DNA from 3 places in the Aliirhizobium sp. YIM B11859 genome. Region 1 is predicted to be linked to each of the others. Evidence: riboswitches for the same ligand, from Rfam matches in the RefSeq annotation. Region 1 holds a riboswitch; each other region holds the start of a gene.
What was found. Region 1 has a riboswitch for cobalamin ahead of AC2GXZ_RS08110 (aromatic ring-hydroxylating oxygenase subunit alpha). Riboswitches for the same ligand answer to the same signal wherever they lie in the genome.

Region 1 (2,260 bases):
CTAGGCTCCTTGGCCGTATCTATGATTTCGGCTTTCATGACGCCGTCAATACAGCGGAGCGGGCTCGCTTCAAAGCCTTTTGATGATTTCGCGGATGGCGGCATCCGGCGCGCCGAGCATCAGCACATTGCGCATCGCTTCCTGCGGATCATTGGTCTGGAACAGCAGTCCGTTCTTGCGCCAGCTGCGGTCGATCCTTGCCTGCTCTCCCGCTTCGCCCTCAACGGCGACGGCGAAATACATGCGCGAGTTGCGCGGGTTGATACGGGCGAAAAACACTTCTTCCCCACCGATCTCCGAGGAAAAATTGGCGATGTAGAATGACCATGTGACCATCGCGTCACGCGAAAAGAAGGTGCGCGCTGCGGTGACATGGCAATAACCGAGATGCGGGCTTCCCTCGAGCGTGCGATGGAAGATGATCTTCGGCAGGTGGATCGACTGGTGAAAGCTGTTGAGACGCTTGTGTGTCGTCTCGCCTGCGGCTTCGAGCTTCTTGCCGGTCTTTTCGGCGACTTCCTCGTAGCTCAGATAGCGGCGTTCGCTCGGAACCCACATCGGGCGGGAGCGCGGAATTCTGCCCGTGCGGAGGAATTCGGAATGGGCATTGCCCCCGCTCGGCGCCGAGATGAGCGGCCTCTGTCTGTTGACCTCGTAATACCGGAGCGGTCCTGGCATATTCGTGGTTCTTCCGATTGATTTTGCGGAATACTATTAGCAAGACCTTAACAGTGTCTTGCTTGTCGCAAGCTGGCGATACCGCCCAACCGCCGCAGCGATCTCGGGCGTCGTCGCCAATGCAGTCTCCGATGTCGCAATGTCGTCTATGCGACAGGCCGGCCTCACGCTTAAATATGACAAAGCTCAAGGTGCTGCCTCGCTAGGGGAGGCGGAAAATTGGGAAGCCGGCGGGTCGACGAGATCTATCCGGCGCTGCCCCCGCAACGGTGGTGGAGTTCAAGGCATGGCTTAACGCCACTGGGACAGAGCCGAACGGCCGCCCGGGAAGGTGCCATGCAGTTCCTCGAGGGAAACTCGGGGGACAACTCCTCAGCCCGGAAACCAGCCTGAGCTTGATGAAGACCGGTCGCGGAGGGCGACGGGACGGGAATTGGCTGCATCGTGCCGCCGACTTGTCCATGCCCGATCGCTTGCTTGATAACGAGGAAGCAAATGGACGTTCACAATCAGGTTCTGCGGCAGCTGAAGAACCGCCGCGAAGGTTTCAGCCTTGAACAGCCTTTCTATATCGACCCGGATTATTACAAGGTCGATCTCGAGATGATCTGGTATCGCGACTGGCTGTTCGTCGGCCACGATTGCGAGATCGAGAAGTCGGGCATGTATGTCACTCTGCAGATCGGCGATTATCCGGTTCTCGTCATCCGTACCCGCGAAGGCGATATCCGCGCCTATCACAATACCTGTCGCCATCGCGGCCACCGCGTCTGCACCAAGGACACCGGCTCGGCGACGCGTCTCGTCTGTCCCTATCACCAGTGGACCTACCAGCATGACGGTTCGCTGATGTCGGCTCGTCACATGGGCGAGAATTTCGACAAGAAGCAGTTTGGTCTCAAGCCCGTCCATTGCCAGGTCGTCGCCGGTTACATCTTCGTCTGCCTTGCCCAGGACGCACCGGATTTTGCGCCGGTCCGCGCCACCGTCGAGCCCTATATGGCGCCGCATCGCCTGTCCGAGACCAAGGTTGCCGCCAAGAATACCATTATCGAGAAGGGCAACTGGAAGCTCGTCTGGGAGAACAACCGCGAGTGCTACCACTGCGCCGGCAACCATCCGGAACTGTGCCGCACCTATCCGGAAGCTCCGACCGCTACCGGCGTGCAGGGTGCCGGCGATGACCCGTTCATCTCCGAACACTGGAGCCGCTGCGAGGCCGCCGGCCTTCCGAGCACGTTCAACATGTCGTCGGACGGCCAGTTCCGCGTTGCCCGTATGCCGCTGATCGAAGATGCCGAAAGCTACACGATGAACGGCCGCCCGGCGGTCCTGCGTTCGCTCTCGGACGACGTCAAGATCTCCCATATCGGCACCATGCTGATGTTCCATTATCCGACCACCTGGAACCACATGCTCGTCGACCACGCGATTTCCTTCCGCGTCATTCCGATCGGACCGGAGGAAACGGCCGTCACCACCACCTGGCTGGTCCACAAGGATGCGGTAGAGGGCGTTGACTACAACGTCGAGGAACTCACCCATGTCTGGAACATGACCAACGACCAGGACCGCCAGATCG
Region 2 (2,260 bases), on a different contig from region 1:
CAGGAGACCAGCCAAAAGACCGGCGATCACCGCCGTGAAGACGATGTTACGAAACAGCGACATATGGGAATTCCTCTAGGTGACCAGCGATCTCAGTGGCAGGGAAATGCCAGTGAATGGCGCGTATCGTGGGCGGCGTTATGCACGACTTCCAGATGCGAGAAACCGACGAAACCGACCATGAAAAGGCCGAGAATAGCCGACAGGCCGAGAGGAATGACTTTGGAAGTGGAGACGCTGACTGCAGTTGCAGCGGAATTCGTAACCATGGACTTTTCTTTCTGCCCTCCACCCGAGGACTGTTCAATTTATCCGATATCTCCGGCAGGTCTCCTGGCTCGCGGATCGAATGCCTTCACCCGCCTTCCCGGATTTCTCCAGTGGCTTGACGGCCATATAGCCGTTTTGGGTAGAGACTTTCCGCCTACAGTTGCGGGGGCAGCCGCGGGTTTGACAGAAAAACCGTCGCACCGCATTCCCTTCGATAAACCCTTTCGGGCACCAAAGACGATTTCACTATAGACAATTCCTCTGATCGGGCAATCGTCTTTGCGACATTGACAGTTTACCGCAACAGCGCTTACTTGACGGAACAACGGTCCCTTGCCGGCAACGGGAGGGGCTAAGAGAGAATGCGGTGCGAGCCTTGGGAAACTCCAGGCTCAATGCCGCGGCTGCCCCCGCAACTGTAGGCGGCGAGCCATCCGGCCAGAGACGCCACTGGAGAGATCCCGCCACGGATCCATCTGGGAAGGCAGGCGGATGGCGACGACCCGCGAGCCAGGAGACCTGCCGTTCGACAATCATGCTTTTCCGGGCGGGGTGCTCCGGATGAAGCTTTGCTTTCACTGCAGGATGGCTCGTCCTCCTGCCGCGCACCCCGATTGTTGAAGACCTGGCGGTAGTGCGGCCTGATGACAAGTGATGACAGAAAAGGCGTGTCCGACGCGGCTTGCGGCGACGTCGATGTGACGATTTTCGTCTGCACCAATTGCCGTGAGGCAAGTGACAGTGAGGCCCGCCCCGGCATCGGCCTGATCGAGGCGCTGCGCCGCGCCGCCGACGGCAAGCCGCTCGCCGTCAAGCCCGTCACTTGCCTTGCCAATTGCGACAAGAGCCCGAGCGCCGCCTTCAGCCATCGCAGCGGCTGGTCCTATGTCTTCGGCCATCTCTCGACCGACAATGTCGACGATATCGTCACCGGCGCCATGATGCTGGCCGAGGACGAACGCGGTTTTCTTCCTCTTCGCGGCCGTCCCATGTGCCTGCGCGGCAAGGGCATGACGGCCCGCATTCCCCCATTCCATCATCACGAGGACATGCCTTCATGAGCGTAAACTTCGATCGAGTCCCCTGCACCGTCGTCACCGGCTTTCTTGGCGCCGGAAAGACCACGCTGATCCGCAACCTGATCGAGAAACTCGACGGCAAGCGTCTGGCGATCATCGTCAACGAATTCGGCGATGTCGGCATCGATGGTGAAGTGCTGAAGGGCTGCGGCATAGAGAGCTGCCCGGAAGACAACATCATCGAACTGGCCAATGGCTGCATATGCTGCACCGTAGCCGACGATTTCGTTCCCGCGATCAACCAGATTCTGGCGCTTCAGCCGCCCGTCGATCATATCCTGATCGAAACCTCCGGCCTTGCACTGCCCAAGCCGCTGGTCCAGGCCTTCCAGTGGCCGGCCGTCAAGGCGCGCGTGACGGTGGATGGCGTGATCGCCGTGGTCGATGGCGTGGCGCTGGCCGAAGGCCGTGTCGCCGATGACCATCATGCGCTCGAGGCACAGCGCCAGCAGGATGACTCGATAGACCACGACGATCCGATCGAGGAAGTCTTCGAGGATCAGGTCGCCTGCGCCGACATGATCGTGCTGACCAAGACCGACCTTCTCGACCAGGCATCGCTTGCCGCCGCCAAAGGCCGCGTCCAGGCGCATCTGCCGCGGGCGGTGAAGATCGTGCCGTCCGCCAATGGTGCGGTCGATCCGAGCGTGCTGATCGGCCTTGGCCTTGCCGTCGAGGACGATATCGAAAATCGCAAGACCCACCATGATGACGAACTGGACCACGACCACGACGATTTCGACAGCTTCGTCATTGACTTGGCAGCGGTGACCGATCCGGACGCATTGGCCGCCCGCATCTCCGCTACGGCGGAAGCCGAAAACGTGCTGCGCATAAAGGGCTTCATCGACGTCGCGAACAAGCCGATGCGCCTGCAGGTACAGGCGGTAGGATCGCGCGTGAACCACTAT
Region 3 (2,260 bases), on a different contig from region 1:
ATCGTCATCTCGCCGATCGCCACACCGGCAGTGATCGCAACGAAGAGAGCGGCGAAGACAAAAAGGGCGCCGGCAGTGCCGGCCGCCCAGATCTTGAAGCGCGCTCGCGTCACTGCGACAGCCCGAAGGACTTGATACCCTTGGCGAGCGTCTCGATCCCGTCGATCGTGCGGATCGTCGGGTTCATCGACTGCGCGTCCATCATCACGAAGCGTCTGTTCTTGACCGCATCGAGCTGGCTGACGACCGGATCGTTCTCGAGGAAGGCGGTCTTCACCGCCGGATCGTCGGCGGCATAACGGCGGCGGTCCATCGTCGCAATGACGATTACGGCGGGATCTGCCTGTGCGATCGTTTCCCATCCGACCAGCGGCCATTCCTCTTCGGTCGAGACGACATTCTTCGCCCCGATCGTCTTGAGGATATAGGCGGGGGCACTGTTCTTGCCGGCAATGAAAGCATCGCCCTTGGTTTCCTTGCTGGAGAACCAGAAGACGATCGGCAGGTTTTTGGCCGAGGCGCCCTTGATCGAGGCGACGGCGGATGCCTCGCGGGCCTTGAGATCGGCGATCAGCGCATCACCGCGATCGGTGACGTCGAAAATCTGCGCCAGTTCGGAAATTTCCCGATAGACCAGATCCATCGAGAACAGTTCCTTGCGCACTCCGTCGCCGCCGTCGGTATTGGTCTTGGCGACGCAATCGGCCGGCGAGATATAGGTGTTGATGCCAAGGTCGGAAAACTGCTCGCGCTTGGCGACCGAGCCCATCGGTCCGACATGCCATTCGAATTCGGCAGCAACCAGATCCGGCTCCAGCCCAACGATCGATTCGAAGCTCGGGTCGTTGTCGGCAAGCCGCTTGATCCTGGCGTTTGCCTCCGCATATTGCGGCAGGACCGGCCCGACCCAGACGGCGGTGCCGGCGACCTTGTCGGAAAGCCCAAGCGAATAGAGCACTTCCGTCATGCCCTGGCCGATCGAGACGATCTTGTTTGGCGCCTTGTCGAAGGTCACCTTCTGGCCGCAGTTTTCAACCGTCAGCGGATAGCTGGTCGATGCGGCAAACGCGGTTGCGGGAATGGTGCTTGCGCAAAACGCAAGCAATGCGGCGATCAAGCCGAGTTTCATGTCCTGTCCTTTCAGAAAAAATGGCTTTGCCGGGATGAAAGGCAGGACTGTACGAGGCCGCAATTGCGGTCCGCACAACATGGCGGGCGACGGGGTCGCTTGCGTCATAACATCTCCCTGCCGGAACACCTCGTCCGGGTTTGGCTGGCCTTGCTGCGGCAGGTCTCCTGACTTGCGGCTCGAACATCTCCCGTCTCCTTCCCGGCCTTGAGAGCCAGTGGCTGTGACGAAAGACTTGCCGCTTACAGTTGCGAGGGCAGTCGCGGAATTGGCCTTAAGCCTCACCACATTCCCTTTTCATCTGCGAATGCAGAACCGTAGCGCGTCTTTGATAGGAGACAGGCCGAAGCTTGTCCAGCGAACTTGCTGCATGACGGGCGGGGGAACTCAAAACTCCAGAAGGAGACTTGACGACCCGCCATGCATGTGTTGACGTAATAGTATAACATAACAATTGATGCAACGGACATTCGCAATGAACGACAAACTTCCCGTCACCGTGCTTTCCGGCTTTCTCGGCGCCGGCAAGACGACGCTGCTCAACCACATTCTTTCAAATCGCGAGGGAATGCGGGTGGCGCTGATCGTCAACGACATGAGCGAGGTGAACATCGATGCGGCCCTGGTGCGCGATGGCGGCGCCAATCTGTCGCGTACGCAGGAACAGCTGGTGGAAATGACCAATGGCTGCATCTGTTGCACACTGAGGGACGATCTCCTGAAGGAGGTGAGGGCACTCGCCGAGCAGGGCAGGTTCGATTACCTGCTGATCGAATCGACCGGTATTGCCGAGCCCTTGCCGGTCGCCGCCACGTTCGATTTCCGCGATGAGAATGGCCTCAGCCTGTCGGACGTGGCGAGGCTTGATACGATGGTGACGGTGGTCGATGCCGCCAATCTCCTGAAGGACTACGGCTCCGGCGATTTCCTTGCCGATCGCGGCGAGACGGCGGGCGAGGGCGACAATCGTACCATCGTCGATCTGCTGGTGGAGCAGATCGAATTCGCCGATGTGGTGATCCTCAACAAGGTCGGCACGGCGACCGAGGTCGAACGCGACACCGCGCGGAAGATCGTCGTGGCGCTCAATCCGGATGCCAGGCTGATCGAAACGGATTTCGGCCGCGTCGA

Region 2: it holds a riboswitch for cobalamin, as region 1 does, so the genes downstream of both, AC2GXZ_RS26670 (DUF1636 family protein) here and AC2GXZ_RS08110 (aromatic ring-hydroxylating oxygenase subunit alpha) in region 1, are expected to answer to the same signal.
Region 3: it holds a riboswitch for cobalamin, as region 1 does, so the genes downstream of both, AC2GXZ_RS20845 (ABC transporter substrate-binding protein) here and AC2GXZ_RS08110 (aromatic ring-hydroxylating oxygenase subunit alpha) in region 1, are expected to answer to the same signal.

The regions. Positions count from the first base shown of each region.
Region 1 covers NZ_JBXHAY010000002.1:377,172-379,431, reverse strand. The annotation lists gene AC2GXZ_RS08120 (L-threonylcarbamoyladenylate synthase) at 1-38, opposite strand, end outside; gene AC2GXZ_RS08115 (DUF6656 family protein) at 70-678, opposite strand; cobalamin riboswitch at 850-1,085, shown strand; gene AC2GXZ_RS08110 (aromatic ring-hydroxylating oxygenase subunit alpha) at 1,174-2,260, shown strand, end outside.
Region 2 covers NZ_JBXHAY010000009.1:29,075-31,334, forward strand. The annotation lists gene AC2GXZ_RS26660 (CbtA family protein) at 1-63, opposite strand, end outside; gene AC2GXZ_RS26665 (CbtB domain-containing protein) at 93-269, opposite strand; cobalamin riboswitch at 307-521, opposite strand; cobalamin riboswitch at 580-811, shown strand; gene AC2GXZ_RS26670 (DUF1636 family protein) at 939-1,331, shown strand; gene cobW (cobalamin biosynthesis protein CobW) at 1,328-2,260, shown strand, end outside.
Region 3 covers NZ_JBXHAY010000005.1:284,419-286,678, reverse strand. The annotation lists gene AC2GXZ_RS20850 (FecCD family ABC transporter permease) at 1-113, opposite strand, end outside; gene AC2GXZ_RS20845 (ABC transporter substrate-binding protein) at 110-1,129, opposite strand; cobalamin riboswitch at 1,270-1,464, opposite strand; gene zigA (zinc metallochaperone GTPase ZigA) at 1,605-2,260, shown strand, end outside.